DNA from 3 places in the Frigoribacterium sp. AP1 genome. Region 1 is predicted to be linked to each of the others. Evidence: predicted binding sites of a transcription regulator. Region 1 holds the regulator's gene; each other region holds the start of a gene.

Region 1 (9,754 bases):
ACGCGGCCCGGGCTGAACACTCCCGCGGCCGTGGTCACCGTCAATTCACGGCCCGCCAGGACGACGTCGATCGTCCTGGGCTTGGCCGCGCTGCCGGGCTGGGGTGAGAAGTAGTGCTCGCTGGCCATGCTCGCCAACCTACCGAACATCCGCAGGGGCATCGTTCCCTGCTCTCCGTACACCGAAAGGGTTAGTATCACCCCGATGACAGACCACACCACGACACCGTTCGACTCCGAGCGGAACGACCAGCCCGACGACGTCGTCGCGCGCGTCCTCGATCGTGCGGCCCAGAGGGCCTCCGGCTACACCGTCTTCTCGCCGGCCCAGGCCATCCAGACCCGCTCGCTCCACGACGACGGCGGCTCCGACGGTGACCAGTCGGAGCGCGACGACCGGCAGGCCCTCCGCCGCGTCGCGGGCCTCTCGACCGAACTGCAGGACGTCACCGAGGTCGAGTACCGCCAACTGCGCCTCGAGAACGTGGTCCTCATCGGCGTGTACTCGCAGGGGTCGATGTCCGACGCAGAGAACTCCCTGCGTGAGCTCGCCGCCCTGGCCGAGACGGCGGGCGCCGTCGTCCTCGACGGGCTGCTGCAGCGACGACCGAATCCCGACCCGAGCACCTACCTGGGCAAGGGCAAAGCCGAAGAGCTGCGGGGAACGGTCGCAGCGCTCGGTGCCGACACCGTCATCGCCGACACCGAACTGGCCCCCAGCCAGCGGCGCGCCCTCGAAGACGTGGTCAAGGTGAAGGTCATCGACCGCACCGCCGTGATCCTCGACATCTTCAGTCAGCACGCCAAGAGCCGCGAGGGCAAGGCGCAGGTCGAACTGGCCCAGCTCGAGTACCTCCTGCCGCGCCTCCGCGGATGGGGCGAGTCGATGTCGCGCCAGGCCGGTGGTCAAGTCGGAGGCGCGGGTGCCGGGATGGGCAGCCGCGGGCCCGGTGAGACCAAGATCGAGCTCGACCGGCGTCGCATCCACACCCGCATGGCCCGGCTTCGCAAGCAGATCAAAGAGATGAAGCCCGCACGCGATGCCAAGCGGGCCAACCGCGACCGCAACGAAGTACCCACGGTCGCCATCGCGGGCTACACCAACGCGGGCAAGTCCAGCCTGCTCAACCGGCTCACCAGCGCGGGCGTCCTCGTCGAGAACGCGCTGTTCGCCACCCTCGACGCGACGGTCCGCAAGAGCGTGACGGCGGATGGTCGTCCCTTCACGTACGCGGACACCGTCGGTTTCGTGCGCAACCTGCCTCACCAGCTGGTCGAGGCGTTCCGGTCGACGCTCGAAGAGGTCGAGGCGTCCGACGTGATCGTGCACGTCGTCGACGGATCGCACCCCGACCCTGCCGCCCAGCTCGCCACCGTACGTGACGTCATCGCCGAGGTCGACGGTCGTGACATCGCCGAGATCGTCGTCTTCAACAAGAGCGACCTCGTCGACGACGACCAGCGTCTCGTCCTGCTCGGGCTCGAACCGACGGCGGTCTTCGTCTCGGCTCGGACGGGTGAAGGCATCGACGAACTGCTCGACCGCATCGCGGCCGTGTTGCCCGAACCCGAGATCGAGCTCGACCTGCTGGTGCCGTACGACCGTGGCGACGTGGTCTCGCATCTGCACGATTCCGGGCGCATCGTCAGCACCGACTACGAAGAAGAGGGAACCCGGGTCCACGCCCGGGTCTACCCCAGTGACGTCGCCGGCCTCACGCCCTATGTCGCACCCGTGGGTGTCGGCCGCTGACGCCGAGCCCCGGATCGACACACGGCGAAGCGCCGACCACCTCGAGGTGATCGGCGCTTCGTCGTGTGCCGGGAGGCGCGGGAGCCGCTGGCGCGCCCGTCAGACCGACCGCAGGACGGCGACGACCTTGCCGACGATCTGTGCGTGGTCGCCGACGATGGGCTCGAATGCGCTGTTGCGGGGGAGCAGCCAGGTGTGGCCGTCTCGCTGGCGGAACACCTTGACGGTCGCCTCGTCGTCGAGCATCGCCGCGACGATGTCACCGTTCTCGGCGTCCTGCTGCTGCCGTACGACGACCCAGTCCCCGTCGCAGATGGCCGCGTCGATCATCGAGTCGCCGACCACCCGCAACATGAACAGTTCGCCCTTGCCGACGAGTTGACGCGGCAGGGGCATCACGTCCTCGATCTGCTGCTCGGCCGTGATGGGGATGCCGGCGGCGATCCGCCCGACCATGGGGACGTGAGCCGTGTCGCCGTCGTCACTCGTCGTGAAGACGGTGGCCGGGGGAGCCGCCGGCGCCGTCGCGTCCACGAGGACCTCGAGGGCTCGGGGTCGGTTCGGGTCACGGCGGATCTTGCCGGCGAGTTCGAGCTGGTTGAGCTGGTGCGTGACGCTCGACAGGGACTTGAGGCCGACGGCGTCGCCGATCTCGCGCATGCTCGGCGGGTACCCGCGGTGACCGATGCTCTCGGTGATCGCGGCGAGGATCGACGCTTGCTTCGCGGTCAACTCCTTGCGGGGGAGGACGCCGGGATCGAGCTGACGGGGGGCGTCGGGGGCCGCCTGCGGGGTGCGCTTCGGGTCGCTCATGGGTCTCCTGCCGTCGATGTCGGTGGTCCCTGTTTGACTCCTACCACCGATCGAAACCGTATCCGATCAGGCGGTGTCGACAAAACACATGTTCGAGTGTGTCGCGTTTTCGCACTCCGATCCGGAACGATTCCGACCTGGATTACCCACGACAGGGGTTGAAAGCGTCAGTGATCGAATGTATGTTCGGAACACGTCTTCGTGTCCGGCATTCCCGGCCGAGTGCCGGGCACGAACTCGTCCCCTGTCTTCCACGGTGAAAGGACCACCTCATGAGCGTCACCTCAGCATCAGCAGTTGCGTCCCCCGTCGACTCGACCCGAGTCGTGCGCACGCGTCTGCGCATCACCCGGCGGGGCCGCGCGGTCGTCGCCGCGCTCGTGGCGGTCCCGCTCGTCGTCGTGGCAGGCGCGCTCGTCCTCAACGGAGGCGGCGCGGTCGCGTCTGACACGACTGGTCGCACCGAGTTCCAGCACGTGACCGTCGACGGTGGCGAGACGCTCTGGCAGGTCGCGTCAGAGATCGACCCCGACGCCGATCCCCGCGACGTCATCGCCGACCTCGTCTCGCTCAACAACCTCCCGAGCGCCGAGGTCTCCGCCGGTCAGAGCCTCGCGGTTCCCGCTCAGTACGCTCGCTGAAGCGTCGTCGTCGTCGTCGACGAGGTGGGCGGTCCTGCCCTCAGGCATCCTGTCTCCACGATGGCGACCGAGCCGACACCCGGTCGGCCCACCCGTACGATGGTGGGGTGTCCTTCAGTCTCGACGACCTGCCCATCCGTGACGATCTCCGAGGGCTGACGCCGTACGGTGCTCCCCAGAAGAAGGTCCGGGTCGCTCTCAACGTCAACGAGAACACGCATCCCATTCCCGAAGACGTCGCTCGCGACATCGTCGAGGCGGTGGCCCGTGCGGTCCTCGACGTCAACCGCTACCCCGACCGCGAGTTCACGACGTTGCGTGACTCGCTGGCGGCTTACCTCGGGCACGGTCTCACCCGAGACAACATCTGGGCGGCCAACGGCTCCAACGAGGTCATCCAGCAGCTCCTCCAGGCCTTCGGTGGCCCGGGCCGCTCCGTCCTGGGGTTTCCTCCCACCTACTCGATGCACTCGATCATCGCCACGGGCACCGGCAGTCGGTGGGTCGAGGGTCGCCGTGACGAGGGGTTCCGCATCTCACCCGAGACCGCGGTCTCCGAGATCGAACGCACCCGTCCCGACATCGTCTTCTTCTGCGGACCGAACAACCCCACGGGCACCCCCCTCGATCTCGCCACGATCGAGGCTGCCTACGACGCCACGGACGGCATCGTCTTCGTCGACGAGGCCTACGCCGAGTTCATGCCCGCCGATCAGCCGACGGCACTGACCCTGCTGGCGGGCCGTGAACGGCTGGTCGTGTCCCGCACGATGAGCAAGGCGTTCGCGTTCGCCGGTGCCCGGGTCGGCTACCTGGCCGCGCACCCGGCCGTGGCCGACGCACTGCGTCTCGTGCGCCTCCCGTACCACCTCTCGTCCCTGACGCAGGCGGCGGCCATCGCAGCGCTCTCGCACGCGAGCGAGATGCTCGCCATGGTCGACGACATCAAGGCCCAGCGTGACCGCATCGTGCACGAGCTGACCGAGCTCGGGTACGAGCCGTGGCCCACCTGGTCGAACTTCGTCCTCTTCGGCGGGGTCGACGACCCGACCGACGTCTTCGAGCGCCTGCTCGAGCGGGGTGTCATCGTCCGCAACCTCGGCATCCCCAACCACTTGAGGGTCAGCGCGGGCACCGAGGCCGAGACCACCGCGTTCCTCGAGGCGCTCCGCGACATTAGGCTCTCTTCGTGACCGACGTGACCGAGACGACCAGTGCCGCCCGTACCGCCTCCCTGTCGCGTGAGACGAGCGAGTCGAGCATCACGCTCGCCCTCGACCTCGACGGTTCGGGCCGATCGACGATCAACTCGTCGGTGCCGTTCTTCGATCACCTGCTGACGGCGCTCTCGAAGCACTCGTTGATCGACCTCGACGTCGCGGCGACGGGCGACACCCACATCGACGTGCACCACACGGTCGAAGACATCGGCATCACCTTCGGCACCGCGCTCAAGCAGGCGCTGGGCGACAAGTCCGGCATCTCGCGCTACGGCGACGCGCTCGTCCCGCTCGACGAGGCCCTCGTGCAGGCGGTCGTCGACGTGTCGGGGCGTCCGTACCTCGTGCACACGGGTGAGCCCGAGGGCTTCGAGTACCACCTCATCGGCGGGCACTTCACCGGCTCCATGGTCCGTCACGTCTTCGAGGCCATCACCTTCCACGCCGGCATCACCGTGCACGTCCGCGTGCTGGGCGGGCGCGATCCGCACCACATCGCCGAGGCCGAGTTCAAGGCGTTCGCCCGGGCGCTCCGTCAGGCCGTCCAGCCCGACCCGCGTGTCAGTGGCATCCCGTCGACGAAGGGTGCCCTGTGACGGGCGCCCGTCCCTCCGTCGTCGTCCTCGACTACGGCAGCGGCAACGTCCACTCGGCTGTCAAGGCACTCGAGCTCGCCGGCGCCGACGTCGAGCTGACCGCCGACCGTGCCCGGGTGCAGGCGGCCGACGGCCTCTTCGTCCCCGGTGTCGGCGCGTTCGCGGCCGTCATGAGCCAGCTCGAGTCCGTGCGTGGTGGCGAGCTCATCGACCGGCGGCTGGCCGGTGGGCGTCCGGTCATGGGCATCTGCGTCGGCATGCAGGTCTTCTTCGAGGGCGGCGTCGAACGCGGTAACAGCACCGGTGGCCTCGGGGCGTGGCCCGGCGTGGTCGACGAGCTGAAGGCCGACGTCCTGCCGCACATGGGCTGGAACACCGTCGACGTGCCCGAGGGCAGCGTGCTGTTCGACGGCGTGGCCGACGAGCGGTTCTACTTCGTCCACTCGTACGCCGCGCAAGAGTGGTCGCTCGACGTGATCCGTCCCTTCACCGAGCCGCACGTGACCTGGGCCGACCACGGTGGCCGCTTCGTGGCCGCCGTCGAGAACGGCCCGCTCTGGGCGACGCAGTTCCACCCCGAGAAGTCGGGGCAGCCGGGCATCCGGTTGCTCTCGAACTGGCTCGGCACCCTCTGACCCCGACGCGACCGACCCGATCGCGCCTCCTGACCCTGCGGCGCCCCGGCGCCGTGAGAGAGACGACATGAGCGAGTTCTGCACCACCCCCGCCTTGACCCTGTTCCCCGCCGTCGACGTGGCGGGCGGTCAGGCCGTGCGCCTGACCCAGGGTGAGGCCGGCAGCGAGACGAACTACGGCGACCCGGTCTCGGCTGCCGACGACTGGGCGAGCCAGGGCGCCGAATGGCTGCACCTGGTCGACCTCGACGCCGCCTTCGGGCGAGGTGACAACCGTGCCGTGATCAAGAAGGTCATCAAGCAGGTCAAGGGCGTCAACGTCGAGCTCAGCGGTGGCATCCGCGACGACAAGTCCCTCGAGGACGCGCTGAGCACCGGCGTGAAGCGCATCAACCTGGGCACGGCGGCCCTCGAGAACCCCGAGTGGGCTGCCCACGTCATCGCCGAGTACGGCGAGGCGGTGGCCGTCGGGCTCGACGTCCGCGGGACGACGCTGGCGGCGCGCGGCTGGACCGAAGAGGGCGGCGACCTCTGGACGGTCCTCGCGCGGCTCGAAGAGGCCGGCTGCGCGCGGTACGTCGTCACCGACGTGACGAAGGACGGCACGCTCCAGGGGCCCAACGTCGACCTGCTGAGTCAGGTGATGGAACACACCGACCGTCCGGTGATCGCGTCGGGCGGCATCTCGAGCCTCGACGACCTCGCGGCCTTGCGCGAGCTCGTGCCCCAGGGGCTCGAGGGCGCCATCGTCGGCAAGGCGCTCTACTCGGGGGCGTTCACGCTCGCGGCTGCCCTCGACGTCGCGTCGAACTGATGACGACCGCGCCGGACGGACCGGGGCGCGCACCCGACGATCCCGGTCACGGCGCCGACAGTGCCGGACGGCCCTGGGCGGGGCGCACCTTCGACCATCACGACACGGCGCACGCGGGCGACGACGGGTCCGCCGACCCGAGGCTGCTCGACGCCCTCCTCGGATTCCGCGAGGGGCGGCTCGGCGAGAGCGAGGTCGTCGACGCCCTGCGACCGGCCCGCCTGCTCGTGCCGCTGGTCGCGGTGGCGGGTGACGAGGGTCTCGACGACCGCGGCCGCCGCGTCGACAAGACGCAGGAGCTCTCGATCGTCACGGTCTCGGGTCCGGACGGCCGCGACGTGTTGCCGGCCTTCACCTCGGTCGAGACCCTGACGCGCTGGCGGCCTGCGGCCCGACCGGTGCCGGTGGAGGCCCGGCGCGTGGCCCTCGCGGCCGCCTCCGAGTCGACCGACCGCATCGTGATCGACCCCGGATCGATCACCGAGTTCGGTCTGCGTCGTCCGGCCGTCTGGGCAGTCGCACAAGACCTCCCGTGGGTGCCCAGCCACCACGACGACGGCGTCCTGCGTGCGTTCCTCGACGCGTCACGCGACGAGGAGGCGCTGGTCAGCCTGGTCGTCGCGCCCGGTTATCGAGACGCCCGGCTCGGTGCCCCCGAGATCGTCGTCCAGCTGGGCGTGGTGCCCGGCCTCGACCGGGACGCCCTGCAGTCTCTGCTGCAGCGACTACAGGCCGCCTGGGCGGCCGACCCGGTGATCGTCGACCGGGTCGACAGCATGTCGGTCAAGGTCGTCCCGGGCTGAGGTGCCCGCCGCTCGAGAGGCCACGTCCTGCTCGAGGTGCCGCCGGCACTCGACACGCTGATGGGTCGACGGGGCCGGTGGAAGGCGACGTACCCGTCAGTTGACGGGGCCGGTGTACTTCTCGCCGGGGCCCTGACCGATGGCGTCGGGGATGGCCGACGCCTCGCGGAAGGCGAGTTGCAGCGACCGCAGACCGTCGCGCAGCGCGCGGGCATGCTGGTCGCCGATCTCGGGTGCACTGGCGGTCACGAGCCCGGCGAGCGAGGTGATGAGCTTGCGGGCCTCGTCGAGGTCGGTCTGTCGCTGCGGGTCGTCGGCCAGGCCCACCTTCACCGCGGCTGCGCTCATCAGGTGGACGCAGACCGTGTTGATCACCTCGACCGCGTTGACGTCGGCGATGTCGCGCGCGGCGTCGTCACCGAACCGCAGGTCGTCCTCGAACCGCGCCGTCGCGGGGGAGGTGTCGGGCGACGTGGCCGGTGCCGGATCGCCGAAGCGGGCGTCGGGAATGGGTGCGTCGTCGGGGGAGTGGCTCACGAACTGATCCTCTGCTAAACTCGTCCAGGCTCGGAGCGTCTGCTCCGTGCGAAAGTGGAGATTCTCCCACCCGCGCTTGACCGTTAGACAAGGTTACCGGGTTGTTGGCACCCCGTTCGATCAGCACCACCGTTCCGCCTCGCTCCTCGTCAGAGGAGCTCAGCAGACAGCGATCGAGCAGCCAGGGTGCAGTGTGACGTGTTCCTAGAGGACGCCCACACGAAACTCCTCTTTCTCTGGCGAGGCCGTCCGGTCCCGCCAGATGCAGAAGAAACGACAGAGGAGTTCCGCATCAGCGATCCCCGTACGAACGACCGTATCCGCGTCCCCGAGGTCCGCCTCGTCGGGCCCGCAGGTGAGCAGATCGGCGTCGTTCCCATCGCCATGGCCCTGCGTCTCGCCGCAGAGGCCGAGCTCGACCTGGTCGAGGTGGCCCCCAACTCGAAGCCTCCCGTGGCCAAGATCATGGATCACGGAAAGTTCAAGTACGAGGCTGCGCAGAAGGCGAAAGAAGCCCGTCGCAACCAGGCGAACACGATTCTCAAAGAGGTCCGTTTCCGCCTGAAGATCGACAAGCACGACTACGAGACCAAGCGCAAGCGCGCCGAGGGCTTCCTCCAGGGCGGCGATAAGGTCAAGGCCATGATCCTGTTCCGTGGCCGCGAGCAGTCGCGTCCCGACCAGGGTGTCCGCCTCCTCCAGCGCTTCGCCGAAGACGTCTCCGAATGGGGCAGCGTCGAGTCGACGCCCACCATCGACGGCCGCAACATGGTCATGGTCATCGGCCCGCACAAGAACAAGTCCGAGGCCAAGGCCGAGGCAGAAGCTCGCAAGGCGGCCAACAAGCCGCCGAAGCACCCGACGTCCGACGAGGTCCCGGCCGATGCACCGGCCGACCGACCGACAGAAGAAAGTAAGTAAGACATGCCCAAGCAGAAGACCCACTCCGGCGCCAAGAAGCGCTTCAAGGTCACCGGTTCCGGCAAGATCATGAAGCAGCAGGCCGGCATGCGCCACAACCTCGAGGTGAAGAGCGCCAAGCGCAAGGCTCGCCTGAACCAGGACCAGGTGCTCGCGCCCGCTGACGCCAAGGTCGCCAAGAAGCTTCTCGGTCACTGACCGCTGACACGAACGTAGAGGAACAAGAAAATGGCAAGAGTCAAGAGAGCGGTCAACGCCGCCAAGAAGCGTCGCGTCATCCTCGAGCGCGCCGAGGGTTACCGCGGTCAGCGTTCGCGCCTGTACCGCAAGGCCAAAGAGCAGGTCACGCACTCGCTCGTCTACTCGTACCGTGACCGTCGTGCCCGCAAGGGCGAGTTCCGCCGCCTGTGGATCCAGCGCATCAACGCCGCGTCGCGTGCGAACGGCCTGACCTACAACCGCCTCATCCAGGGTCTGTCCTTGGCCGGCGTCGAGGTCGACCGTCGCATCCTGGCCGAGCTGGCCGTCAACGAGCCCGCCACGTTCGCGTCGCTCGTCGCCACCGCCAAGGCCGCGCTGCCCGCCGACACCTCGGCCCCCAAGGTCGCCGCGTAGTCGCATCCGCACCACCCTCGAGGCCCGACGGCCCGACATCCACACCGGTGTCGCCGTCGGGTCTCGTGCGTCTGCGGCAGGCGCCCGTCCTCGTGCGGCATCATGGACGGGTGCCCCACGACTCCCTGCTCGACAATCCTCGTTCACCCCGAGTCCGGGCGGTGGCCAAGCTCTCGAAGCGCGACGCCCGCACCGAGACCCGCACGTTCCTGCTCGAGGGGCCGCAGTCGGTCGGTGAGGCGCTGGCCTTCCGGCCCGAGCTGATCGTCGAACTCTTCGGCACCCCGACCGCGCTCGAGCGCTACCCCGAGGTGGCGGCCGCCGCCGACGCCGAGGGCATCGACGTCCAGTTCGTCACCGAACCAGTGCTCGAGGCCATGGCCGACACGGTCACGCCGCAGGGCATC
Region 2 (9,754 bases), 620 kb from region 1:
CGGCGTCGCGCGTGATGCGGTCCTCGATGTAGTTGGTGTCGCGGGTGTACTCCTGGCCCGGCTCGACGTAGCTTCCCTTGGCCTGCTGATCGCTCATGGCGCCACCCTACGCACGGGGCGTCGGCAATTCCTGGCTGCTGCGACGTGTGCAGGCGATCGGTGGCCCCGGCGGGCGGGGTGGCGACAGGGGTCAGGAACCGCCGACGGCCAGGGACGAGGAGGCGCGGGTCGCGTTCCAGTCGCGCCACATCGCCTTGAGGTCCCACGCGTTCTCGGCCTCGAGCGAGATGCCGCGCTCGCCGGTGCGACGCGTGCGCCCCTGGATCACCATCAGCTGGGTGCCGAACAGCAGGGAGCCGGCGCGGGCCTGCGCCTCGTCGAAGAAGGTCGAGTCGGAGCAGCCGCTCCCGTCGTCGAGGCTGATGAAGACCACGCGCTTGCCGCTGCGCATCGGCGGGGTCTGGGTCGCGATGCGGATGCCCGCCACGAGCACGGTCGTACCGTTCCAGTGGTCGCGCAGGTCGGCGGCGCGCACCACGCCCAGGTCGTCGAGCATGGGCCGGTAGCTCTCGATCACGTGCTCGCTGACCTCCATCGACAGGATGTCGAGCTCGTCGGCGACCCGCTGCCGGGCGTCGACGTCGGGCGTGCCGGTCGGCACCGTGTCGGAGTCGTCGATCGAGAAGTCGAGCTGGTTCTCGACGTCGGTGGCCTTGGGGCGCGACGATCGACCGGTGAGCGCCCTCACCCGGGCCAGGACGTCACCGCGGGTGCGGCCGGGCCCGGCGACCGAGTCGAGCGCCCCGACCTGCGCCAGGCGTTCGAACAGCGATCGGGACGGCGTCGCCCGTTGCCAGAAGTCGGTGATCGAGTCGTAGGGACGGTTCACGACCACCCGGGCCAGCTCGGCGTCGCTGATGCCGTGCACGTCGGCCAGCGACAGCCGCAGCCCGAGGTCGCCCACCCGGGTCGGCGCGATCGGGGTCGCCGGCGGTCGCAGGCGCTCGACCCGGTAGACGTCGGTCGAGGCGTTGACGTCGAGCGGCAGCACGGGGACGCCCATGCGTCGCGCCTCGGTCAGCAACAGTCGTTTCGGGTACATGCCGGGATCGTGGGTGAGGATGCCGGCCAGGAACTCGGCCGGGTAGTGGGTCTTCAGCCAGGCGCTCTGGTAGGTCGGCAGGGCGAACGCGGCCCCGTGGGCCTTGCAGAAGCCGAACGACCCGAACCCCTTGAGCGCGGCCCAGATCCGGTCGACCGCGGCGTCGTCGAAGCGTCGCCTCCCGGTCGCGGGGTCGAGGTTGCCCCGGGTGCGCTCGCGGAAGGTGGCCTCGAGCGCGTCGTCGTCGCCCTTGCCCATGTGCCGCCGGATCTCGTCGGCCTCGGCGAGCGACACCTGCATCGTCGCCTCGAGGATGCGCAGCACGTGCTCGTGGTAGATGACCACCCCGTAGCTGTCGTCGAGGAACGACGCGAAGCTCGGGTGCAGGTAGTCGGGCTGCTGGAACCCGTGCTTGGTGTCGAGGAACGGCGCGATCATGTTGCCCTTCATCGGGCCGGGGCGGAACAGCGAGATGTCGGCGATCAGGTCCTCGTAGCGGTCGGGCTGCATCTTGCCGATCAGCTCGCGCTGCCCGGGGCTCTCGATCTGGAACATGCCGAGCGTGTGCGTGGTGCGGATCGCCTCGAAGGTGGGTTCGTCGTCGTGGGGGATCTCGTCGAGCTCGATGCGGCCCTGACGGTTCACGTAGGGCACGTCGACCGGCAGGGCGCCGGCCAGGGCGGCACGCGGGCCGTTCACGCGCTCGATCTCGTCGAGGGCGTAGGCGAGCGAGCTCTGCATGCGGACGCCGAGGACGTCGAGCTTGAGCAGGCCGGCGTCGTTCATGTCGTACTTGTCGAACTGGCTCATCGGCAGGCCGATGCCGCTCGGCTGGACGGGGGTCGTGCTGAGCAGGTCGGAGTCGCCGAGGATCACCCCGCACGGGTGCATCGAGATGTGCCGGGGCAGACGGTCGAGCCGTTCGCTGAGGTCGACGAGCAGGTCGATCTGGTCGTTGCTGCGGGCCAGCTCGGCGATCTCGCGCAGTTCGGGTTTTTCGGCCATCGCGGTGCGCAGGTCGCGGGCGTTCGACCGCCAGACGTTCTTGGCCACCAGGTCGATCTGCTCGTCGTCGAGCCCCAGTGCGAGACCGGCGTCGCGCACCGCACCACGCCCGCGGTAGGTGGACTGCATCGACATGAGCGTGACCCGGTTGCTGCCGTACCGGTCGAAGATCGCCCGGTAGACCTCGTGCCGCCGGGCCGCCTCGACGTCGATGTCGATGTCGGGCAGCGTCTCGCGCTTGTTGCCGAGGAACCTCTCGAACAGCAGGTCGTGCTCGATCGGGTCGACGTTCGAGATGCGCAGCAGGTAGGTGACGAGGCTGCCGGCACCGGAACCCCGCGCCGCGTTGCGCACCCTCAGGTCGCGCATCAGCGCCGAGACGTCGGCCACGGTGAGGAAGTACCCGGCGAAGCCGAACCCGGTGATGATGCCGAGTTCGTAGCGCATGCGGTCTTCGACCTTGTCGCGCAGGGCCCGGTCGGCGTCGCCGAAGCGTTCGGTGACACCGGCCTGGGCCTGCCGGAACAGCGCCTGGTCGGGGTCGCCGTCGACGCCGATCGCGCTGAGCTCGGGCACCTTCGGGCGGCCCCAGCCGAGGTCGGCGACGGGGTCGAGGCGGCACCGGTCGGCCAGGCGCTCGGTCGCGGCGAGCATCTCGTCGCCGGCGCTGCGGGGCAACGACGAGGCGTCGCTCACCAGCCGGGCCAGCCGGCGCATCTCGACGGGGAGCTTGAGGTACGCCTGGGCGTTCGGCTGCGGCCGGAACGAGCCGAGCGCGGCCAGGTGGCCGGCCGAGTCGAGCACGTCGGCCGTGACGGCCTCGTCGGGATCGAGGTACCGCACGGCGTTCGTGAGCACGGCCGGCACCCCGACGTGGTCGGCGAGCTCGAGCATGCGTGCCGCGTGCCGGATGCTGCGGCTCTCGCCCGGCTCGGTCAGATGGCAGACCACCTCGACCACCACGCCGCCCGGCAGCGTCGCCGCCCAGTCGGCGAGGGACGCCGCGGCCTCGCTGTGCCGCCCCGCCTGGACCAGCCGACCCACGTCGGAGTCGGGCCCCAGCAGCACGGTCGCCGCCGGCTCGGTCTCGCCCTGGACGAAGCCCCGCACCCGGGACCGGGCGATGGTCGCCACGCTGTTGGCACTGCCGCTGGCACGACGGGTGGCCCGACCGTGCGACGCGCTGATCAGCCGGCACAGCGCCGCCCACCCCGCCTTCGCCGGCCCGCCGCCCCGCGCCCCGTGCGCCAGCACCACGATGCGGTCGACCCCACCGGCCCCGCCGACCCCGCCGGCAGCGCCGCCGCCTCCGTCGGGACCCCCGTCGTCCACACCACCGTCCACGACCCCCTCGCGGTCGTCCCGGCAGCCCAGCTCGACCCCGACGATCGGGTCGACGCCCGCCGTCCGGCAGGCCCCGACGTGCCGGATCGCCCCGTACAGCCCGTCACGGTCGGTGATCGCGGCCGCATCGGCGCCCGCCGCGACGGCGGCGTCGACGAGCGCCTTCGGGTGCGCCGTGCCGTGGTGGGCGCTGAACGCCGACGCGACGCGCAGGTGGGTGAAACTCATGGTCGGTACCTCGGGCTGCTGAACCCCCGGCCGGGTCGTTCGAACAGATGTTCGACCAGTGTACGTCGCCCGGCTCGTCCCGTTCCACCGCCGGGCCCGTCCCCGGCGTCCGCGGCCTGACATCATCGATGCATGCCCGATCGACGCCCCACCCCGCCCGATCGCCGGGCCGCCCTGCGTCGCGACGCCCGCACCGCGACCCACTGGACCCGCGTCCTGCTGGCCCAGCCGCGCCTCCTGCTCGCCGTGAAGACGGCGCTCGCCGCCGCTCTCGCGTACTGGATCGCCCCGCAGGTGCCCGGTGTCGCGGCCGACTACCCGTACTACGCGCCGCTCGGCGCCGTGATCGCGATGTACCCGACGATCAAGAGCTCGCTCCGCCAGGGGTTCCAGGTGCTGCTCGGCGTGATCGTCGGCATCGGCCTCGCCACGGCGGTCTTCGCGCTGCAGGACGGACAGCCCGGGGTGCTCGCGGTGGCCGTCGTCGTGGGGATCGGCGTGCTCGTGGCCGGCATCCGCTGGCTCGGCGCCGGTCGCGACTGGGTGCTGACGGCCGGGCTGTTCGTCCTGCTGCTCGGCGGGGCCAACGCCGAGGCCTACTCGTTGGGCTACATCGTCCAGATCGGGGTCGGCGTCGTCGTCGGCGTCGTGGTCAACCTGCTGCTCGTGCCGCCGCTCTACGCCTCGCGCGCCGAGGCGCGCCTCACCCGGGTGAAGGACTCGCTCGCCGACCGAGCCGACGAGATCGCCGGCGTCTTCGAGACGCCCTGGCCCCTCGAGGACGACGAGTGGGAGCGTCGCGTGGGCGTCCTGCCGAGCACCCTCCGCCGCGTGCGCGAGACCGTCGCGTACGCCGACGAGTCCCGTCACATGAACCCGCGGTGGTTGCTCCGCCGCCGCGACCTCGGGCAGGAGTACGCCGACCTCGCCACGTACGAGCGCGTCTCGTTCCACCTGCAGGACGTCGCCGAGGTCTCGGGCATCCTCGGACGTCGGATCGGCCGCCAGATCGGCATGCCCGACGACCTCGCGCCCGACGTCGCCCACGCCGTGCACGGCGTCGCCACGGTGATCCGGCGCCACGGGGCCGAGGACGTCGACGCGTTCACCGACGCCCGGCGCCGCGTCGCCGACCTCTGGGACGCCGTCGACCGCCACCGCGACCGCCCGACCACGGACACGAGCGGCGGCGTCTCCATCGCCGTCTCGCTCGGTCGCATCATCGCCGCGCTCGACCCCGACGACACCACGGCACCCCGCCCAGAGGACGACGCCGCCGAGGAGGCGCGCGCGGCCGAAGACGACGACACCGGCGGCCAGGTGGGCGGCACGGACAGCACGGGGCCGGTCGACGACGACAGCGCGCCCCGCGACACGGCCCCGCACGACACCGTGCAGGACGGCGACGCCGACCCTGCCCGCTGACCCCGATACGGCGCTCACCCCCGGGGAGCAGTACGGTTGACCGGGCACCGGCGCCGAGACGCGACCCGTGCCCTCCGCGGCCGGGGCGGTCGACGGGAATGCCCGTCCCCCCTGTGCGTTGACACCCGTGGCCCCGAGAACCCCCGCCGCCTGATCGACCAGCGACGACACGATCGCCGCCCTCCCATGAAAGCTGCACTGTGACAGACACCACCACCCTCATCATCCTCGGAGCCAGCGGAGACCTCACCGAGCGTCTGCTGCTCCCCGGCCTCGCGAGCCTGCTCAAGAGCGACCGCGGCGTCGATGTCCAGCTCATCGGCACCGGCCGCAGCGAGCGCAGCCCCGAAGAATGGGACGACGTCGTCAAGACCGCCTTCAACGGCGACGCCGGCAGCGACCTCGCGAAGAAGACGCTGGCGTCGAGCCGGTACATCCAGGGTGACCCGACCACCGTCGAGCACCTGAAGGCCCTGTTCGAGGCCAGCGAGGGCACCCCGGTGATGTACTTCGCCCTGCCGCCCGCGATCAGCACCAAGGTGATCCAGGCGCTCGCTGAGATCGACCTGCCCGACGGCCTGCGTCTCGCCCTCGAGAAGCCGTTCGGCTCGGACGAGGAGAGCGCTCGCGAGCTGAACGCCGAGCTGCTCAAGATCGTCCCCGAAGAGCGCATCCACCGCACCGACCACTTCCTCGGTCGCGCCACGGTCCTGAACATGATCGGCCTGCGCTTCGCCAACCGCCTGTTCGAGCCGGTCTGGAACAGCGAGAACATCGAGAAGGTCGAGATCTTCTACGACGAGGTCCTCGGGCTCGAGGGTCGCGCCCAGTACTACGACAAGGCCGGCGCGCTGATCGACATGATCCAGAGCCACCTGCTGCAGGTGCTCGCCGTCATCGCGATGGACGCCCCGTCGAGCATCGACTCGGTCGAGCTGCGCAGCGAGATCGCGCGCGTCCTGCGGGCCACGTGGGTCAAGGACGCCGACCCGATCGCCTCGAGCCGACGTGCCCAGTACGCGGCCGGCACCATCGACGGCAAGGACGTCCCCGCGTACGCCGACGAGGACGGCGTCGACAACGACCGTCAGACCGAGACCCTCGCCGAGGTCGAGTTCGAGGTCAAGACCCGTCGCTGGGCCGGCGTCCCGTTCATCCTGCGCTCGGGCAAGGGCATGACCAAGATCCGCAAAGAGGTGCTCATCACCTTCAAGCCGGTCCCGGCGCTGCCCGAGGGCCTCAACGGTTCGTCGACGCCCGACACGCTGCGCATCGAGATCAGCCCCGAGACGATGGAGCTCGGCGTCACGACCAACGGCTCCGGCAACCCCTTCGACCTCGAGAAGTCGACGATGTCGGTCACCCTGGGCAAGCCCGAGCTCACGCCCTACGGCGAAGTGCTGAGCGGCATCTTCCACGACGACCCGACGCTGTCGATCCGCGGCGACGTGGCCGAGCGCTGCTGGGCGATCGTCGCTCCCGTGATCGAGGCCTGGAAGGCCGACCAGGTACCGCTCGACACTTACGCCGCCGGTTCGACCGGCCCGAAGGACTGGCCCGCCTGATCCTCCGCCTCACCGTCCACGGCCGCCCCGCTCGTCAGAGCAGGGCGGCCGTCGCCGTGTCGGGCGCCTACGACGTCGTCGTCGCGGCCTTCGCGCGCGAGATCGCGTCCGCCGCGCGCACCAGAGCCAGGTGCGAGAGCGCCTGCGGGGTGTTGCCGACGTGTCGTCCCGTGGCGACCTCGATCTCCTCCGAGAGCATGCCGACGTCGTTGCAGTAGCGGACCAGGCGGTCCATCAGGGTGACGGCGTCGTCGACGCGTCCCGAGGCGGCGTACTGCTCGGCCAGCCAGAACGAGCAGGTCAGGAAGGGGTTCTCGGCCCCGTCGAGGCCGTCGACGCCGCTCTCGGTGCGGTAGCGCATGAGCAGGCCGTCCTGCAGCAGGTCGTGCTCGATGGCGGCGACGGTGCCGAGCATGCGGGGGTCGTCGGCGGCGACGAAGCCGACCTGCGACAGCTGCAGCAGGGACGCGTCGACCTCGGTCGTGCCGTAGTGCTGGGTGAAGGAGGCGCGGTCGGCGTTCCAGCCGTGGGTCTCGATCTCGGCGCGCACCTCGTCGCGCAGAGCGCGCCAGCGGTCGACCGGGCCGTCGAGGTCGAACTGCTCGACTCCCTGGATCGCTCGGTCGAGGGCGGCCCAGATCATCACCCGCGAGTGGGTGAAGTGCTGCAGCTCGCCCCGGATCTCCCAGATGCCGTTGTCGGGTCGGGTCCAGTTGTCCTCGACGTACTGCACGAGGGCACGCTGCAGGGGCCAGGAGTACTCGCTCTCCTCGACGCCGAGCAGACGGGCCTCGTGCAGGGCGACCATCACCTCGCCGAAGATGTCGCCCTGGTACTGCTTGTACGCGGCGTTCCCGATGCGCACCGGCGAGGCGCCGTCGTAGCCGGTGAGCTGCTCGAGTTCGCTCTCGTGCAGGTACCGTTCACCGGCCAGGCCGTACATGATCTGCACGTCCGCGGGGTCCCCGGCGATGGCCCGCAGTAGCCAACCGCGCCACCGGTCGGCCTCCTCCGCGTAGCCGTGCAGGATGAGCGCCTGGAGCGTCATCGACGCGTCGCGCAGCCACACGTAGCGGTAGTCCCAGTTGCGCGAGCCGCCGAACTGCTCGGGCAGGCTCGTGGTCGCGGCGGCGACGATGCCGCCGGTGTCCTCGTTGGTCAGGGCCCGCAGGATCAGCAGTGATCGGTGCACCTCGCGGGTGTAGGCGTCGGGTGCCGAGCACCGTGACGCCCAGTCCTGCCACCAGGTGACGGTCTCGTCGATGCGGGCGGAGACGTCCACGGCGGTCGGCGGTTCGCGGTGCGACGGGTACCAGGTGAGGCTGAGGTCGATCGTCTCGCCGGCGGGGACGTCGAACGTGGCCTCGTGTGTGTGGTCGGTGGCCGTGAGCCGGGGGCCACGGACGACGACGGCGTCGGGCCCGGCCGTGGCGACGAGCGCGGTGCCGTCGCCCTCGGGGACCTGCCGCACCCAGGGGACGGCCGTGCCGTAGCCGAAGCGGATCGCGAGGTCGACGTGCATCGAGACGGTGCCCGAGACGCCGGTCACCCGGCGGACGACGTCGGCCCGCCGATCGCCGTAGGGCATGAGGTCGGTGACCTCGACCACGCCGGTGGGCGTCGTCCAGCGGGTGACGAGCACGAAGGTGTCGTCCACATACCTGCGGGTCGAGGTGGCGTCGGCGTCGGCGGGGGCCACGAGCCACCGGCCGGCGTCGTGGTCGCCGAGCAGGGCGCCGAACGTCGAGGCGGAGTCGAAGCGGGGGAGGCAGAGCCAGTCGATGCTGCCGTCGGAGCCCACGAGGCATCCGGTGTGCAGGTCGCCGATCAGTGCGTAGTTCTCGATGGGCAGGGGCATGCGCCCATCAAACCAGCGCGTCCCCGGTCGGGGTCGGCGTCGCAGGGCTCAGGGCCCAGGGGTCAGGGGTCAGCGTTGCAGCGTCGGGTCGGGCCAGAGGGTCTCGACCTCGGGCTTCTGTCGCCGGGTGCGAGCCCAGACGACGAACCCCGCGAGCGTGAAGGCGCCGTAGAAGACGTACATGAACGCCGAGGCGTAGTAGCCGGCACTGAACAGCAGGGGAGTGCCGACCAGGTCGACCGCGACCCAGATCAACCAGAACTCGACCCAGCCCTTGGCCATGCCGTAGGTGGCGAGGAGTGACCCGGTGAAGATCCAGGCGTCGGCCCAGACGGGTTCGTACGACCCCAGCAGGCGGAAGACGGGAGTCAGCAGGGCGGTGCCGCCGACCAGGCCGACGACGATCAGCACCCGGTTCTTCCACCCCGCCCAGCGGGGCTCGACGGCCACGCCGCCGGTGTCGCCGGCGTGCTTCCAGCGGTACCAGCCGTAGATCGACACGACGATGAACATCACCTGGCGTGCGGCCTGCCCGAGCAGGTTCACCGGGTTCGGGGTGTCGAACACCGCGCCGAGGAAGACGGTGAACAGCAGCGCGTTGCCCACGATGCCGATCGGCCAGGCCCAGACCTTGCGTCGCATGCCGCCGAGGGCGCTGAGCAGACCGAAGACGTTACCCACCACCTCGCGCCAGAGGATCGTCTGGTCGCCGATGTGCAACTGGGCGTCGAACAACCACAGCAACGGATTCATCGGGAGGCTCTCTTCGGTCGGGGAGGCGGGTGGTGCGGGACCACGGCGTCCCCGAGGCGCAGGGCGCCTGGTGCTGCAACGAGTGTGGCACGAGGGCCATTCCCGGATGGCACAGCCCCGGTGGCACGGCCCCGGATGGCACAGCCCGTGATGGCACAGCCTCGGTGGTACAGCCCCGGTGGCACGGCCCCGGTGTCGGCGCCCCGGGGTCAGGCGAACAGCTGCTGCTCGACCCGGTCGTCGAACACCCCGAGCAGCAACCACGAGTCGCCCCGGCCGTCGAGCGCCAGGTCGAAGGTGCCGTCGACCCGGTGGGCGCCGTCGGTGAGCGGCACCGCGTCGACCCGCCAGACCGTCATCTCGAGCAGGTGTGCGCTCGCCCCGCGCGGCGCCCGGGTCGCCGAGCGCCACCAGTCGGTGCGTGTGACCCAGAGCTCGGGCGAGCTGACGACGCCGTACACGACCCCCCGCCAC
Region 3 (9,754 bases), 1.1 Mb from region 1:
GTTCTTCACCGACCAGCTCGGTTGGCTCGACCTGAACAACAGGGCACGAGCGCTCGAGCTGCGGGGCTCGCGACTCGAGCTGTTCGGCGTCAACGACGCCCACCGCGGCTGGGACCGTCTCGACCGCATCCCCGGCGCCCTCGACGACCTCCGCGAGAACGTGGGTTGGCAGGACGATCGCGGCGGGCCCGATCCCATCAGCATCGGCGTCACCCACGCGCCGTACCAGCGTGTGCTCAACTCGTTCGTCAACAACGGTGCCGACGTCATCTTCGGCGGTCACACGCACGGCGGACAGGTCCAGGTGCCCGGCTACGGCGCCCTCGTCACCAACTGCGACCTGCCCCGCAGCAAGGTCAGCGGCCTGACGACCTGGAGCCACGCCCGCAAGACCGCACACCTCGAGATCTCGGCCGGCCTGGGCACCTCGATCTACGCCCCCGTCAGGTTCTCGTGCCGGCCCGAAGCCGTGATCGTGACCCTCACGGCCTAGGTTCCACACGAGTGACACGAGCAGGCCCGAACATGGGCTATTCTTGTCAGGTTGCTTCACGTGAGAACGCGAAGACATCGGGGTGTGGCGCAGCTTGGTAGCGCGCCTCGTTCGGGACGAGGAGGTCGTGGGTTCGAATCCCGCTACCCCGACAAGAAATTGGCTCCACCCTCGGGTGGGGCCAATTTTCTTTGTGCTCGTTGGTTCGCCCTTCGGGCGACACAGCAAATGGCTCCACCTTAGGGTGGGGCCACTCGTCGTTCTGAGCCTGTGGAGCGGCCGGGTCAGGCGAGGCGGCCGCCGGACTCGGCGAGGTAGCAGGCACCACAGAGCGACTCGTAAGTGACCTGCTGGCCGTCGATCGCGACCTGGTCGCCGTCGAAGACGAACCGGTCGCCGACCGTGCGCGCAGTGAAGACGGCCTTGCGACCGCAGCGGCAGATCGTCTTGAGCTCTTCGAGTGAATGCGCCACCTCGAGCAGCCGTCGGCTGCCGGGAAAGGCGACGGTACGGAAGTCCGTCCGGATGCCGTAGGCCAGCACCGGGACGTCGTCGAGGATCGCGATGCGGAGCAGGTCGTCGATCTGGTGCGGCGCCAGGAACTGCGCCTCGTCCACCAGGAGGCAGGCGAGGCCCGAGCCGGTCTCGCCGCGCACCGCGTCACGTCGGGCCAGGAAGACCTGCCGGACCTCGTCGTCGGGGGCGAAGGTGACGTCCGCGGCCCGGGTGACTCCCAACCGCGAGACGATGGCGTCGTCGCCCTTGGTGTCGACCCCCGGCTTGGCGAGCAACACGCGCTGACCGCGTTCTTCGTAGTTGTAGGCCGCCTGCAGCAGAGCCGTGCTCTTGCCGCTGTTCATCGCGCCGTAGCGGAAGTAGAGCTTGGCCACTACTGGAGGTAACCGTCTTCGGCCGCCCGACGGATGAGCTCGGACTTCTTGCTGGCCGGTCGGTTGGCCTTGGCGTACTTCTCGCGCACCCGGCGGAGGAAGGTCTTCGCCGTCTCGTACTGGACGTTCATCTGCGCGGCGACCTCGTTGGTGCTGAAACCCGAGACGTACAACCGGAACGCCTCGGCCTCGCCGGCGCTGAGCTTGGGCCTGGTCTGGTTCGCGGCGCCAGCCGGCAGCGGGCGCCAGTCGCGCTGAGGCGAGTTGTCACGGGCGACTCCCATGACCTGGCGGGCGGCGTCCATCACCTCGCGCATCGGCAGGGTCTTCGACAGGAAGGCCGACGCCCCTGCCTCGAGGGCCCGTTCGCGCGACTCGCGGGTGTCGAGACTCGACAGCACGACGACCTTGGCCCCGGCGGCCCGGCAGGTGCGGACCCGGGCCTCGATCGAGACCGGCTCTTTCAACTGGAAGTCGAGGAAGACCAGGTCGGTCGGGAAGTTGTCGCTGTGCACCAGCTGCAGCCAGGTGTGCGCAGTGAGGACGAGGTCGAAGTCGTAGGCGTTCACGTTGATCCAGCTGCTCAGGCTGTCGAGCAGCACCTCGTGGTCGTCGAGGATGGCGAGCCGGACGCGACGGGCGGGCGGTGCGTCGGAACCCGGGCCGACGGTGGCCCACGAGGGTGCTGCGACGGGCCTCCCGAAGCCCGGACGATGGGACGAGCGACCGCTCGACTCAGTGCTGGTCATAAGAAAACCTTAGTGTCAGATGCGAGGGTTTTCGGTCGACCCGCAGGTCGCCCGAGACGAGGCGGAGCACGGTCAGACAGGGGGCGAGCGACCGCTGTGCGGCGGCGGCCGACGACTCGACCGCGAGCTCGATCGCGATGTCGACCCGCGCCTCCTCGGCCTCGAGCTCGACCCGGAGCGAGCGGGCGTCGACGACCTCGACGTCGTCCACCGCGGCGAAGAGCGCCCAGAGCGCGGTGCGGTGCTCGGGGCCGAGGCGATCGGCGAGACGATCGGGGTCGACGACCTCGGTCGGCACCCGGCGGCCGGGCGCGGCGAGACGCCGGGCCAGCCACGTCGCGTCGGCGTCGGCCACCAGGGAGGCGCGCAACGAGTCGGCCACGCGCCGTGCCTCGTCGGCGTCCCCCTCGCCGATCCGACCGGACTCGACCAGCCGCGCGAAGAACGGCACGACCTCGCGGTTGAGCACGGTGACGCGGTCCTGCTGGACCGACCGGGCGAGGGTCACCCTGAGGTCGTCGGTGCTGGCCCGGCGGAACCCCGTGGCCCGGGACACCCACCCCTCGACGTGCCCGACGAAGACGTTCGAGAAGGTCGCCGAGGCGGCCGTCAGGGCGAGCAACGGCGTGAGCGCGACCACGACGTACGACGCGGTGGGCACGGGTGTGACGAAGCCCGGTGCCTCGACGAGGACCACGACGGCGAGGACCACGGCCACGGCACCTCCGGCGGCGAGGATCTCTCGCGCCGAGCGGTACGGGGCGACTCCGAGCAGGAGGACGCCCGCGGCGATCCCCGCCCAGTCGTCCCGCACGAACGGATTGCTGCCGGCCGTGGCCAGGGCGGACAGGACGCCCGACGCCGCACACGCCCCGGCCACGCACCAGAGCGCCCCGGACCCGAACGGCGCGCGAAGGGGTGTGGCCGACACGACGAGAACGACACCCCCTGCGGCGACGGCGGCGAGCGCGCCCGCCGCCGTCCACGGCGAGGACACGTCGGAGGCCCGCAGCACCGTGTCGACGACGGCGACGAGCCACGCGGCGAGAGCCGCCCCGAGGGTGATCGGTCGGGCCGCCAGGGCGCCGAGGGGGTCCACCTGCTGAGGAGACCGACCGGAGGCGCGGCCGCCGGGTCGAGGAGGGGCGGCGAGGGTCATGCGGGCACACCGTCGTCGGCGACGACCACCGGTGCCGTGACGGCGAACGGGACCCGCAGGACGATCGACGTGCCGCTGCCGGGGGACGACCAGATCTGCACGTGACCGTCGACGCGCGCGAGACGCGCCTCGACGGACGCCGTCAGGCCGAGACGGTCGGGGGCCACCGCCGCCGTGTCGAAGCCGACGCCGTCGTCGATGACCATCACGGTGAGGTCGGTGCCGTCGCCGAAGACGACGAGCTCGGCCCGGTCGGCTCCGCTGTGGCGGCTCACGTTGACGAGGCACTGCGCGACGGCCAACCCGAGTGCGTCCCCGGTGACGGGATCGAGGCGGCCGACCGCCGAGACGTCGCCCGTCACGGCCACCTCGAGACCGCCCGACCGCGACCGTTCGACGACCTCGTGCAGTCGGCTGCGCTCCCAGGCGTCGGCGGCCCTCACGGCGACCTCGGGCGGCACGGAGCCCGGCGAGAGCCAGTCCCGCCCCACGAGCACCTCGAGGTCGGCCGCGATCGACCGGGCGATCTCGGGCGACAAGGGACCGGGGCGGGCGGTCGCCAGGGCCGCGAGGTGCCCGAGGATCGTGTCGTGGACGAGGGCGGCCGCCTGTTGCTCGATGTCGACGCGGATGCCCTGGACCTGCTGCTCGAGCGCCGCCCGGTGCAGCCGGGGCTGAGCTTCGCGGGCACGCCCCCGGGACGCCTCGGCGTGGCCCGTCACCACGGCCACGAGGACGAACGCCAGCAGGGCGGTGACGTCGAGCCGGAGGGAGGCTCCCGTGTGCCAGGTCGCCAGCTGCGTGGCGAGCTCGCCCGCCGCGTATCCGGCCGCCGACCAGAGGAGACCCCGGCGTGGGCCGACGGCGGTGCTGCCGACCATGATGAGGGCGATCTTGGGCAACGACAGCGAGAAGGCGTCCGACGCCTGCACCGCGGCCACCTGCGAGAAGAGCGTGACGGCGTACCAGTACAGGGCTGCGGTGCCGACGATCAGGTAGGCGAGGTGGGCCGTGGTCGACCGGGTGCGCTCGACCACGACGAGCAGGACCACCAACGGCACGAGTGAGACCAGGGCCGGCCAGAGCAGCAGGTCGGGTGTGACGGCCTGTTTCGTGAGCAGCAGGGCGGCCGCCGCCGCGAGGACCGTGGCCGCGATCGCGTGACACGCCCTGGACACCGAGTCGCCGACGGCCGCGGGCGCGAGGTGGGCCGGGAGGCCGAGCAGCATGCGGCCTCCTCGGCTCGTTCGGGTCAGGAGAGATCATGGCAGAAGGCGGACCGGGGCTGTACCCCGACATGTGGGGCCAACGACCACGCCGGGCGGGCAGGTGGCTCGTTTTGTGCCCCGTTCCACTCGACCGGGGAGTGACCCACCGGCCTCATGGCTTACCGACCCCGTGGCCCGACGGCCTCTGGCTCTCGCAGGCTCAGAACAGTCGCGGCTGCGACCGTGCCCCACCCGGCAGCTCGTGCGCGATCAGGGCCCGAGGGACCGCGGAGCCACCGGCACCGGACGTCAGGTCGGGGATGCCCGGAAGGGCGGCGGTGCCGCCGGCTGCCGTGCGGACCCCGGTGCCGTTCAGTCCCATCAGCCGCAGGGAACGCGCGCTGTCGTCGAGCGCCGCGGAGCGCATCGACCCCGTGGCCGGGTCGGCCTGCCCCTTCTCGAGGCCGTACTCGCGCAACAAGGGCCGCAGACGTGCGGCCAGCCAGGAGCGGTACCCCGTCGGCGCATAGGTGCCCTGGGCGTAGAGCGCACGGTACTTGGCCACGAGCTCGGGGTGCTCACGCTCGAGCCAGGCGAACCACCATTCTTTGACCCCGGGCTTGAGGTGCAAGGCGCTGTACATGACGCTCGAGGCACCCGAGTCGCGGACGGCGGCGAGCGCCGCGTGCAGGTGGTCGAGCCCGTCGGTGAGGTACGGCAGAACGGGCATCATGAAGACGGAGCAGGACAATCCCAGCTCGCGGGCCGCCGAGACGGTGGCCAGGCGGGCCGCCGTCGTCGGCGTGCCCGGCTCGACCGACTGCTGCAGGTCGTCGTCGTAGACGGCAATCGACATGGCCAGGTCGACGGGCACGTGCTGCGCCGCCTCGGCGAGCAGGGGCAGGTCGCGCCGCAGGAGCGTGCCCTTGGTCAGGATGCTGAAGGGAGTGCCCGAGTCGGCGAGGGCGGCGATGATGCCGGGCATGAGCCGGTACCGACCCTCGGCACGTTGGTAGGGGTCGGTGTTCGTGCCGAGCGCGACCGGGTGGTGCTGCCACGTGGGACGGTGCAGTTCGCGGGCGAGCACCTCGGCGACGTTCACCTTGACGACGATCTGCCGGTCGAAGTCGTCGCCGCCGTCGAGGTCGAGGTACTCGTGGGTGGGACGGGCGAAGCAGTACACGCAGGCATGGCTGCAGCCGCGGTAGGGATTGATCGTCCACCCGAAGGGCAGAGCCGAGTCGCCGCCCGGGACGCGGTTGAGGGCGCTCTTCGCGACCACCTCGTGGAACGTCACCCCCGCGAACTCGGGCGTGGTGACGGAGGTGATCAGGTTGTTCAACCGCGCCAGACCGGGCAGCGCCGAGGCGTTCTCGGTGTCGACCGCTTGCTCGGACCATCGCATGCCCCCAATTCGAACACACGTTCGAAGTGGGGTCAACCCGGGGCGCTCGCCCCGAGGACGCGAGGCCCGGCACCAGGCCTCGGGCCTCAGGCCTCAGGCCTCGGGCGTCAGGCGTGGATGTGCAGCGCCTCGGCGGTCGCCCCGATGGTCGAGGCGGCCCGCCGCTCGTCGGACGAGAGGTCGTCGCCGTACGTCGGGATCATCGCGTTCAGTTGGGGCTTCCACGCCGCGATGCGGTCGGGGAAGCACCGTTCGAGCACGCTGAGCATGATCGGCACGGCCGTGGACGCCCCGGGGGACGCGCCGAGCAGACCCGCGATGGTGCCGTCGCCCGCCGTGATCACCTCGGTGCCGAACTGCAGCACCCCGCCCTTCTTGCGGTCCTTCTTGATGACCTGCACCCGCTGGCCGGCGGTGATGCGGTACCAGTCCTTCGGATCGGCGTCGGGCATGAACTCGCGCAGCGCCTCGAACTTGGTCTGCTTGCTCGCCGCCAGCTGCCCCACGAGGTACTTGACCAACGAGAGGTTGGCGAGCCCGGCGCGGATCATCGGGTAGAGGTTGTGGGCCCGGATCGACGCGAACAGGTCGAACATCGAACCGTGCTTGAGGAACTTCGGGCTGAAGCCGGCGTAGGGCCCGAACATCAGGCTGGCCTGCCCGTCGACGACACGGGTGTCGAGGTGCGGCACCGACATCGGGGGCGAGCCGACGGCGGCCTTGCCGTAGACCTTGGCCTGGTGCTTGCCGACGATCGCGGGATCGTCGCAGCGCAGGAACTCGCCACTGACCGGGAACCCGCCGAAGCCCTTGATCTCGTCGATGCCCGACTTCTGCAGCAGGTGCAGTGCTCCCCCACCGGCGCCGACGAACACGAAGCGTGCGTCGACGGTCGTCGGCGTGCCACCGACCTGCTTGCGGAGGGCCACCCGCCACGTGCCGTCGGCGAGCTTCGTGAGGTTCGTGACGCGGTGGTCGACCTCGAGGATCGCCCCCTCGCCCTGCAGGTACGTGAAGAGCAGGCGCGTGAGCGACCCGAAGTCGACGTCCGTCCCGGCGGCGATGCGCGTCGCCGCGATGGGCTGCCCCTTCGCCCGCCCGGGGATGAGGACCGGCGCCCACGACCGGATGACGGACGCGTCGGTGCTGAACTCGAGCCCCTGGAACAGCGGGTGCTCGCGCAGCGCCTCGTGGCGCTTGCGCAGGTACTCGACGTTCTTCTCTCCCCAGACGAAGCTCATGTGCGGGGTGGAGTTGATGAAGGCGTCGGGCTGGGGCAGGGCCCCCTCGGCCACGAGGAACGACCAGAACTGCCGCGACACCTGGAACTGCTCGTTGACCTTGACGGCGCTCGAGGTGTCGATGGTGCCGTCGGACCGCTCGGGCGTGTAGTTGAGCTCGCAGAGGGCCGAGTGGCCCGTGCCCGCGTTGTTCCAGGGGTTGCTCGATTCGAGGGCGACGTCGCCCAGCGCCTCGTAGATCTGGATCGTCCAGCTCGGCTCGAGCTGCTTGATCATGGCACCGAGGGTGGCACTCATGATGCCTGCCCCGATGAGGGCTACGTCGACGGGCTTCTTCGCATCGGTCACGACGCCAGTCTAGGCCCGGCCCCCTCGGCGACCCCGGGTGGCCACCGGACGACGACACCCCGGTGTCTCGATGTCGAGAGACCGGGGTGCGACGCGTCAGCGGCCCCTCGGGTCACCGGCGCCGAGGATCAGGCGACGGCTCGCTCGGCGGCGACGAGCTCGGCGATCTGCACGGCGTTGAGCGCCGCGCCCTTGCGGAGGTTGTCGTTGCTGATGAAGAGCGCGAGCCCACGGTGACCGGGGACGCCCTCGTCGTGACGGATGCGACCAACGAAGCTCGGGTCGGCGCCCGCCGCCTCGAGCGGGGTCGGGACGTCCGTGAGGACCACCCCGGGGGCGTCGCGCAGCAGTTCTTCGGCGCGCTCGACCGTGATGTCCGAGGCGAACTCGGCGTTGATCGAGAGCGAGTGCCCCGTGAAGACCGGCACCCGGACACACGTGCCGCTGACCAGAAGGTCGGGGCGCTCGAGGATCTTGCGGCTCTCGTTGCGCAGCTTCTTCTCTTCGTCGGTCTCGTTCGTGCCGTCGTCGACGATGCTGCCCGCGAGCGGGATGACGTCGAAGGCGATGGGACGGACGTACGTCACCGGTTCGGGCAGGTCGACCGCGCGACCGTCGTGCACGAGGCCGATGGTGTCGCCCTCGATCGCGGCACGGGTCTGCTGCAGCAGCTCGTCGGCGCCGGCGAGGCCGCTGCCCGACACGGCCTGGTAGGTGCTGACGATCAGGCGCTGCAGGGTGGCCTCGGTGTCGAGCACCTTCAGCACGGGCATGGCCGCCATGGTCGTGCAGTTGGGGTTGGCGACGATGCCCTTCACCGCCTCGCGGAGGGCGTGGGGGTTCACCTCGCTGACCACCAGGGGCACCTCGGGGTCCATCCGCCAGGCGCTCGAGTTGTCGATGACGAGCGCGCCGGCCGCGGCGAACCGCGGCGCGTGGGCTCGCGAGCCCGTGGCCCCGGCCGAGAAGAGGGCGATGTCGAGACCGGTGGGGTCGGCCGTCTCGACGTCCTCGACGACGATCTCGACCCCACGGAACGGCAGGGTCGTGCCCGCCGACCGGGCGGTGGCGAAGAAGCGGATCTCGGCGACCGGGAAGTCGCGCTCGTCGAGCAGCGTGCGCATGACCTTGCCGACCTGTCCGGTCGCGCCGATCACGCCGACGCGCAGTCCTTCGGCCATGGGTGCCTCCTGGGGTTCGGTGGTGCGGGGTTCGGTGATGCGGGGTTCGGTGGTGCGGGGTTCGGTGGTGCGGGCTCCGGTACGGCGGGAGCAGGGTCGGGAGGCGCGGTGCGGGAGCCGCGCGCGCCTCCTGGTATACGGCCTGGTCGCGTCAGCGGCCGGTGCCGCCGTGGACGACCGCGTCGACCTCGGCGTCGAGGCCGAAGGCCGTGTGGACGACACGGAGGGCGTCGTTCAGGGTGTCGGCCCGGGTGACCACCGAGATGCGGATCTCGCTGGTCGAGATCATCTCGATGTTGATGCCGGCCTCGAAGAGGGCCGTGAACAGTCGCGCCGAGACGCCGGCGTTGGTGCGCATGCCCGCACCGACGAGGGCGAGCTTGCCGATCTGGTCGTCGTACTGCAGCGACTCGAAGCCGATCTCGGCCCGGTCGGACTCGAGGGCCTGGAGCACGACGGCGCCCTCGGACTTCGGCAGGGTGAACGAGATGTCGGTGCGGCTGGTCGACGCCGCCGACACGTTCTGCACGATCATGTCGATGTTGGCGCCGGTCTTCGCGACCGTGCGGAAGATCTGGGCGGCCTTTCCCGGCACGTCGGGGACGCCCACGACGGTGATCTTGCCCTCGCTGAGGTCACCCGCGACCCCGCTGATGATGGGTTCTTCCACGTTCTCTCCCTCTTTCGGGTTGACGACGAGCGTGCCCTCGTTGTTGTTGAACGACGAGCGGACGTGCAGGGTGACCCCGTGACGCCGGGCGTACTCGACGGCACGGATGTAGAGCACCTTCGACCCGGCGGCGGCGAGCTCGAGCATCTCTTCGCTGGTGACGCGGTCGAGCTTGCGAGCCTTGGGCACGACGCGCGGGTCGGCCGTGAAGACGCCGTCGACGTCGGTGTAGATCTCGCACACGTCGGCGTCGAGCGCCGCGGCGAGGGCGACGGCCGTCGTGTCGGAGCCGCCTCGGCCGAGGGTCGTGATGTCGCCCGTGGACCGGTTGAACCCTTGGAAGCCGGCGACGATCGCCACGTACCCGGCGTCGAGGGCGTCGCGCACCCGGCCGGGCGTGACGTCGACGA

What was found. The regulator LexA, encoded in region 1, represses DNA repair genes until DNA is damaged. The targets are predictions, from matches to a motif close to TCGAACANNTGTTCGA.
Region 2: the regulator LexA is predicted to act here: its motif matches at 3,719-3,734, upstream of AC1MBW_RS15395 (DNA polymerase III subunit alpha).
Region 3: the regulator LexA is predicted to act here: its motif matches at 5,914-5,929, upstream of AC1MBW_RS02080 (Rv2578c family radical SAM protein).

Annotation. Positions count from the first base shown of each region.
Region 1 is NZ_CM155288.1:2,629,128-2,638,881, forward strand. Features, by position in the region: gene AC1MBW_RS12540 (class I SAM-dependent methyltransferase) at 1-128, opposite strand, end outside; gene hflX (GTPase HflX) at 205-1,752, shown strand; gene lexA (transcriptional repressor LexA) at 1,852-2,565, opposite strand; gene AC1MBW_RS12555 (LysM peptidoglycan-binding domain-containing protein) at 2,838-3,206, shown strand; gene AC1MBW_RS12560 (histidinol-phosphate transaminase) at 3,314-4,399, shown strand; gene hisB (imidazoleglycerol-phosphate dehydratase HisB) at 4,405-5,022, shown strand; gene hisH (imidazole glycerol phosphate synthase subunit HisH) at 5,019-5,657, shown strand; gene priA (bifunctional 1-(5-phosphoribosyl)-5-((5-phosphoribosylamino)methylideneamino)imidazole-4-carboxamide isomerase/phosphoribosylanthranilate isomerase PriA) at 5,725-6,471, shown strand; gene AC1MBW_RS12580 (SseB family protein) at 6,471-7,274, shown strand; gene AC1MBW_RS12585 (DUF1844 domain-containing protein) at 7,371-7,703, opposite strand; gene infC (translation initiation factor IF-3) at 8,103-8,732, shown strand; gene rpmI (50S ribosomal protein L35) at 8,736-8,930, shown strand; gene rplT (50S ribosomal protein L20) at 8,961-9,347, shown strand; gene AC1MBW_RS12605 (TrmH family RNA methyltransferase) at 9,473-9,754, shown strand, end outside.
Region 2 is NZ_CM155288.1:3,248,180-3,257,933, reverse strand. Features, by position in the region: gene AC1MBW_RS15400 (glutathione S-transferase family protein) at 1-97, opposite strand, end outside; gene AC1MBW_RS15395 (DNA polymerase III subunit alpha) at 191-3,679, opposite strand; gene AC1MBW_RS15390 (FUSC family protein) at 3,812-5,104, shown strand; gene AC1MBW_RS15385 (glucose-6-phosphate dehydrogenase) at 5,305-6,669, shown strand; gene AC1MBW_RS15380 (glycoside hydrolase family 15 protein) at 6,737-8,527, opposite strand; gene pnuC (nicotinamide riboside transporter PnuC) at 8,597-9,280, opposite strand; gene AC1MBW_RS15370 (DUF6504 family protein) at 9,490-9,754, opposite strand, start outside.
Region 3 is NZ_CM155288.1:444,287-454,040, forward strand. Features, by position in the region: gene AC1MBW_RS02050 (metallophosphoesterase) at 1-493, shown strand, start outside; tRNA gene AC1MBW_RS02055 (tRNA-Pro) at 572-645, shown strand; gene AC1MBW_RS02060 (thymidine kinase) at 778-1,383, opposite strand; gene AC1MBW_RS02065 (response regulator transcription factor) at 1,383-2,132, opposite strand; gene AC1MBW_RS02070 (hypothetical protein) at 2,119-3,291, opposite strand; gene AC1MBW_RS02075 (sensor histidine kinase) at 3,288-4,520, opposite strand; gene AC1MBW_RS02080 (Rv2578c family radical SAM protein) at 4,720-5,904, opposite strand; gene AC1MBW_RS02085 (malate:quinone oxidoreductase) at 6,012-7,493, opposite strand; gene AC1MBW_RS02090 (aspartate-semialdehyde dehydrogenase) at 7,622-8,674, opposite strand; gene AC1MBW_RS02095 (aspartate kinase) at 8,826-9,754, opposite strand, start outside.